2 linked regions of the Methyloterricola oryzae genome follow. The protein of the gene in region 2 interacts with the protein of the main gene of each other region in a pairwise test. Links are inferred from orthologs where the notes say so. Each region holds a gene or a part of one and is shown on either strand. Other genes may lie near its edges.

Evidence for each region.
Region 1: the proteins of EK23_RS06365 (region 2) and hypB interact in binary tests that used the Escherichia coli proteins (3 or more experiments, as listed by UniProt). The link is inferred for Methyloterricola oryzae from one-to-one orthologs.

Annotation. Positions count from the first base shown.
Region 1 is NZ_JYNS01000009.1:52,402-55,365, forward strand. It holds hypB (hydrogenase nickel incorporation protein HypB), read right to left. Parts: upstream 1,925-2,964; coding sequence 1,076-1,924; downstream 1-1,075. Other genes in the region: hypD (hydrogenase formation protein HypD), read right to left, coding at 1-1,086; hypA (hydrogenase maturation nickel metallochaperone HypA), read right to left, coding at 1,953-2,303; EK23_RS13030 (HypC/HybG/HupF family hydrogenase formation chaperone), read right to left, coding at 2,296-2,532; EK23_RS13035 (methylthioribulose 1-phosphate dehydratase), read left to right, coding at 2,702-2,964. UniProt on the Escherichia coli protein: Involved in the maturation of [NiFe] hydrogenases. Required for nickel insertion into the metal center of the hydrogenase. Exhibits a low intrinsic GTPase activity, which is essential for nickel insertion.
Region 2 is NZ_JYNS01000003.1:55,517-58,785, reverse strand. Bases 302-3,050 are described here. They hold EK23_RS06365 (FKBP-type peptidyl-prolyl cis-trans isomerase), read right to left. Parts: upstream 2,045-3,050; coding sequence 1,559-2,044; downstream 302-1,558. Other genes in these bases: EK23_RS06360 (sensor histidine kinase), read left to right, coding at 2,237-3,050; rimO (30S ribosomal protein S12 methylthiotransferase RimO), read left to right, coding at 302-1,479. Outside these bases: more of rimO, read left to right, coding at 169-301; more of EK23_RS06360, read left to right, coding at 3,051-3,259; EK23_RS06355 (LytR/AlgR family response regulator transcription factor), read left to right, coding at 3,237-3,269. UniProt on the Escherichia coli protein: Folding helper with both chaperone and peptidyl-prolyl cis-trans isomerase (PPIase) activities. Chaperone activity prevents aggregation of unfolded or partially folded proteins and promotes their correct folding.

The sequences.
Region 1 (2,964 bases), on a different replicon or contig from region 2:
CTTGCGCTGGCCCGAGGTCCACCAGATATGGCAAGCGCCCTCGTCGGAAACCATGCAAGGTCCCACGGGGTTACGTGGCGTGCACGGCTGGCCGTAGATGCGGCACTGGGTGGGGGTGATCTTTCCCAGCACGACCCGGGCGCAATCGCAGCCGGGGGGCATCTCGCCGGCCCGTCGGCGGGTCGGCTCGGCGTAATCGGGCAGCACCTTGCGGGCATTGTGGGTGGCGTAATCGGGCTTCAGTTCGAGCCCCGAGGCGGCAATGTGGCCGATACCGCGCCAGGGCGCCTCCACGATATCCATGGTTTCGCTCAACAACCGGCGCGCCAGAGCGTTGCCGCCAGGTTTCACCGCCTGGCTGTAGCAGTTGTCCAGGAAGGGTCGCTGTTCGATGTGCTGCCTCAGCACCGAGTAGGTGGCGGCCAGGAGGCTTTCCGGGGTGAAGCCGGCCACCGCTGCGGGCAGGCCGTGCTTTTCCACCACGAACGACCATTCCTCCGGGCCCATGACCGTGGATACGTGGCCCGGCGCGATTAAGGCATCGAAGCCGGGGTCTTCCGAGTCCAGCAATAATTGCACGGCGGGCCAGGTGAGTCGGCCGCTCATGAGCAGCAGCAGGTTCTCGGGCAGGCCCTCGGCAATCATGCCAGCCACCGGCGCGCAGGTGGTCTCGAAGCCCGCGACGAAAAACACCACGCGGCGTGGCGCCGCCTCGCGAGCGATTCTCACCGCTTCCAGGGGCGAGGCGATGGGCCGGATGTCGGCGCCAGCGGCACGCGCCTGTTCCAGAGACCTTACCGTGTCCTTCGGGGTGTTGACCGGGACCCGGAGCATGTCGCCGAAAGCCACCAGGACCACGTCCTCCTGGAGCGCCAACTGGATGGCCTGGTAAATGTCCTCCTCGGGGCATACGCACACGGGACACCCGGGGCCCGGGATCAGTTCGATGCTGGCGGGCAGGGCGCGGCGAAGGCCCGCCATGCTGATGGAGCGCTCGTGGCCTCCACACACGTTCATCACCCGGATGCGGGGCGGCAGGGGCAGGGCGCGGATGCGCTCCAGCCAGTCCTTCGCGCTAGTCGACATGGTCGTGTACCGGCTTGACCGGGCGGAAGCGGACGGCCGGCGCAGCCTGGTGCAGCGCACGTCCCTCTTTCTGCACCCTGGGCTTCAGGGTTTCCTGCTGCGCGACCCGCGATTTGTGCGCAACCACCTGCTCCTGCAGCCACTGCAGCCAAACCTCCATGCCTTGATTCTTGCGCGAGGACAAGGTGAGCACCGGGGCGGGGTTGGCCAGGGCCCTGAGGTGCTGCTCGGCGCGCTGCGGCGAGAAGTCATCCAGGTGGGGCAGCAGGTCGCTCTTGGTGACCAGCATCAGATCTGCCGCGCGGAACATGACGGGGTACTTGGCGGGCTTGTCGTCGCCTTCGGTCACTGAAAGAAGGGTGACGTTCAGATGATGGCCGAGGTCGAAGCTGGCCGGGCAGACCAGGTTGCCGACGTTCTCGATGAACAGTAGGTCGATCTGGCCGAGGTCGATTTGGTCGAGCGCCCCTTCCACCAGATGAGCGTCCAGGTGGCAGGCAGTGCCCGTGGTGATCTGGTGGGCGACGACGCCTTGGGCGCGGATACGCGCCGCGTCGTTTTCGGTCTCCAGATCGCCCTCAATCACAGCAATCCGCAGGCGGCTCTTGAGTTGGGCGATGGTGGCCTCCAGCAGGGCCGTTTTTCCCGAACCCGGCGAGGACATCAGGTTGACCGCGAGGATGCCTTGCCGGTCCAGGCGGGCGCGGTTGGTTTCCGCCTGTTTATCGTTATGGGCGAGCAGAGTGCTCAGCACGGAGACCGGGGTGGTTGCCTTGGGCATGTCCAACAACAGATGGCGGTTTCCGGACGTGATATTACAGCCGCAGGTGTCACACATGACTGGTTACCTCACTGAGGGAAAGCCCTCATTCCTCGTTCAACAGTTCCACGCGGGCGAGAATCAACTCGTCCCCGCTGATCAGGGCCGTTTCGAACGCGCCGCAGGCGCGGCACAGTAGATTGTTGACGCTTGCCTCGGACTCGGCGCCGCAGCGGCGACATCGCACCCGCACCGGTTGGGGCTCGATGAGCAGTTCGGCGGTTTCCGCGACGCTCCCCGCCCGGCTGATCTCGAAAGCGTTACGCAGCAGGTCCGGCTCGACCCCTGAAAGCGGACCCATCCTCAAGGTGATGCTGGCGACCCGGCGCGCCCGGTGCTCGGCGGCGAGTGCGGTCACCTGCCGCATCAAATCGTCGCACAGGGAAAGCTCATGCACTCAGGATTTCTTCCCCGCCCATCTGGTCGAACAACTCCCAGGCAGACTGCGCTTCTTCCGCCGTGAGCTTCTGAATGGCGTAGCCGACATGGATCAGAACGTAATCACCCTGTTGCGGCGGCTCGTCCTGAAGCAGGAACAGGCTGACGTCCCGCTCGACGCCACGGGCAGCGCAGCGGGCCTGCAGACCTTCGATCCGGGTGATTTGCATGGGTATAGCCAGACACATGGGAAGAACCTCGCCTCGAAGATCGATAAGCTCAGCGCAATGGCGTGCGCCAAAATCAACTTGCATAGTATAAGAGCAATGGGCCTGTATTGCCTGCGCATGCTTTTCGGAGTTTGAGATAGGGACGCCGGGGCCTTACAATCGGCGCTTCGCGTTTTTCCATGAGGCCATCGTGTCCCACGACGAGTTTCTGGCCCGCGCCGATGAATTGATCGAGGCCGGGCACTTCATCCACGCGCGCGGCTGGGTGCCCGCCACCAGCGGCAATTTCTCGGCGCGGCTCTCCGACGGGCGGATCGCCATTACGGTGTCGGGACGGCACAAAGGCGATCTGAAGCGGGAGGACATCATGCTGGTGGATGCCGGCGGGCATTCCCTGGACGGTGGCAAGCCGTCGGCGGAAACCCTTTTGCACACCTCGCTTTATCGGCG
Region 2 (3,269 bases):
CTTGCACACAATGTATCGTAGTCGTTTGTGCCCCACACTTTCGATAAAATACCGAGCAAGGATGTTAGCGGCTCAATGGTGGAAATTTTTACCCGTGACTGGGCGCCCATGAGGCCTTTGCGGTGCGGTAGCGAATTTTACAAACATAACCCGAGTGTGCGTCAGACTGTGGCAAACCCAAGAATTGGATTTATCAGCCTCGGCTGTCCCAAGGCGCTGGTGGACAGCGAAGTGATCCTGACGCGCCTGCGCTCGGAAGGTTACGAAGTGTCGCCGAGTTACCGGGATTCCGATCTGGTGGTGGTGAATACCTGCGGCTTTATCGATGCGGCAGTTGAGGAATCCCTGGACGCCATTGGCGAGGCCTTGGCTGAAAACGGCAAAGTCATCGTGACCGGCTGTCTAGGCGCAAGAGAAGGCGAGATCCGGGCCCGCCATCCCAGCGTCCTCAAGGTTACGGGCGCCCACGCTTTCGAGGATGTCATGGCGGCGGTGCATGAGCACCTCCCTCCCGCGCATGATCCATTCACCGATCTGTTGCCCCCACAGGGGATCAAACTGACGCCCAAGCATTATGCGTATCTGAAAATCTCGGAAGGTTGTAACCACCGCTGCACGTTTTGCATCATACCTTCGATGCGGGGTGATCTGGTCAGTCGCCCCATTGGCGAAGTCATGGGCGAAGCGGAGAGACTGGTTGGCGCGGGCGTGAGGGAATTGCTTGTCGTATCGCAGGATACCAGTGCCTATGGGGTGGACATGGGATATCGCACCAGTTTTTGGGGTGGTCGTCCGCTCAAGACCCGATTCCTGGATCTGGCAAAGGCCTTGGGTGAGATGGGGGCTTGGGTCCGTCTCCATTATGTTTACCCTTACCCGCATGTGGACGAGGTGATTCCACTGATGGCCGAAGGCAAAATCCTGCCATATCTCGACATTCCTTTCCAGCATGCCAGCCCTCGTATCCTCAGGTCGATGAAGCGTCCCGCCTCCGCTGAGAACAACCTGGAGCGTATACAAACTTGGCGGTCCATCTGCCCGGAACTGACCATCCGCAGTACGTTCATTGTGGGCTTTCCAGGCGAAACCGATGAAGATTTCGAAGATCTGCTCGACTTCCTGGATGCGGCGCAATTGGACCGTGTGGGTTGCTTCGCGTACTCCCCGGTGGCGGGCGCGGCGGCCAACGCGCTTCCGGGTCAGGTGCCAGCGGAGGTAAAGGAAGATCGCTTAGCCCGCTTCATGGCATTCCAGGAGGAAATCAGCTCTGCGAGACTCCAGGCTCGTGTAGGTGGTCGCGAAACCGTACTGGTCGACGAAGTGGTGGAGGAAGGCGCGGTAGCGCGCAGCCGAGCCGATGCCCCTGAGATCGATGGTCAGGTGTTCATCGATGGAGCTACCCATCTTCAAGTGGGCCAGTGGGTCGAGGTCGAGATCGAGGAGGCCGATGAACATGACCTCTGGGCACACCTGATCTGAACGCCGGGGGCCAGATCACGGACTGAGGCGCTTAACCGGCCTTCACATCCCTGCGGCTGGCTGCTCCTAGAGTGCTAGTTCAGTCGTGATGGTGCCCGCCAAGACCATGCACATGGCCGTGATCCAATTCTTCTGCGGTGGCATCGCGAATGTCCGTGACCTCGACGGCGAAGTTCAGGGTCATGCCGGCCATCGGGTGATTGCCATCCAGAATTACTTCGTCATCCAGAACCTCGATGACAGTCACCAGTTGTACGCCCTCGGGTGTTTCGGCATGGAATTGCATGCCGGGCTCGATCTGCTCGACGCCTTCGAAGGCGGTCTTCGGCACGGCCTGGATCAGGTCGTCGTCGCGCAGGCCGTAAGCTTCTTCGGGAGAGACCGTTACGCTCAGGCGGTCGCCTACCTGCTTACCCGCCAGTGCGTTTTCCAGGCCCGGAATGATATTGCCCTGGCCGTGGATGTAGGCTAGAGGATTTTGACCCTCTGAACTGTCCAGCACGTCCCCCTCGTCATTGGTCAGCGTGTAATGAATGTGAACCACTTTCTCGGCGGAAATCTGCATGGGTGTCCCTCGTTATTTTCAAATTTGCATCATATCGGTTTTTTCCCGCCCCAGGTAGGGCGAGAAGTGCCGGCGTCTGTCTAAACTGAACCGTATCCATCGACCTGACAGGGAATCCCGAGGGAGCCAGTGGTCCGATCGAAAGTTCCACTCTGGGCAGACACCGAAAGTTTTCTTCCGGACTTCCGACGCGTGCGTACGGCCTTTGTGCTGCTGTTGTTGGCCGAAATCCTGGCGTTGGCAATCGGCCTGATCGCGGCGCCCGATGCGGAGGCTTTCTGGAACAGCTTGGGGCTGGTCTCCCTCTACATCGTCTGGGTCGTCCTGCTCAGCATCGCAGTTTTGAGTACCTTCAACCGTTGGCTCCAAAGCGCGAGTCCGCTGAGAGCAGGGGGTGTCGTCGTTTGCGTGGTCGAGGCAATGGTGCTGCTGGTGGGGTGGCTCGCATGGAACGGCTTGGGCCAAGGCTTGTTGAATGGGGGCACGGAATTGAGCCAGACGCCTTATCGCTGCCTGCGCGACGTCGCCGTCGCGGCGCTCCTGACGGGTTTGTGGCTCCGCTACCGCTATGTTCAATATCAGTGGCGGCGGCATGTTCGGGCCGAGGGACTGGCTCGGCTGGACGTTTTGCAGGCGCGCATGCGGCCGCATTTCCTGTTTAACGGTCTCAACACCATAGCCAGTCTCATCAGCACCGATCCGGCCAAGGCGGAGGAATTGATACTGGATTTTGCCGAAATGTTCCGTGCGGTGTTGAAGAGAAACGCGCGAATGGCGAAGCTGGAGGAAGAATTGCACTTGGTGCGGCAATACCTCAATGTGGAGGGACAGCGTTTGGCCGAGCGCCTGCGGGTGGTCTGGAACCTGAACGGCGCGCCGATGGATGCGCTGCTGCCACCCCTCAGTCTGCAGCCCCTGGTGGAGAATGCCTTGTATCACGGTATCGAACCTCTGCCCGGCGGTGGCATGGTGGAGATCGATGGACGCTTGCGGCGGGGCGAGGTGGTCCTGACAGTCCGGAGTCCCGCACCCCGCGCTGAGGCGGAGCCGCACCGCAGCGGCAATCGCGTGGCTCTCGCCAACCTGCGGCTAAGGCTGGAGAACTGTTTTCCGGGAAGTGGGGCCGTGCACACCAGTGTGGTGGACGGACGCTACCAGGCGCGCATCGTATTTCCCTATCGGACGACGCTGAGTGAAGATTCTGATCGCCGATGATGAGCCCTTG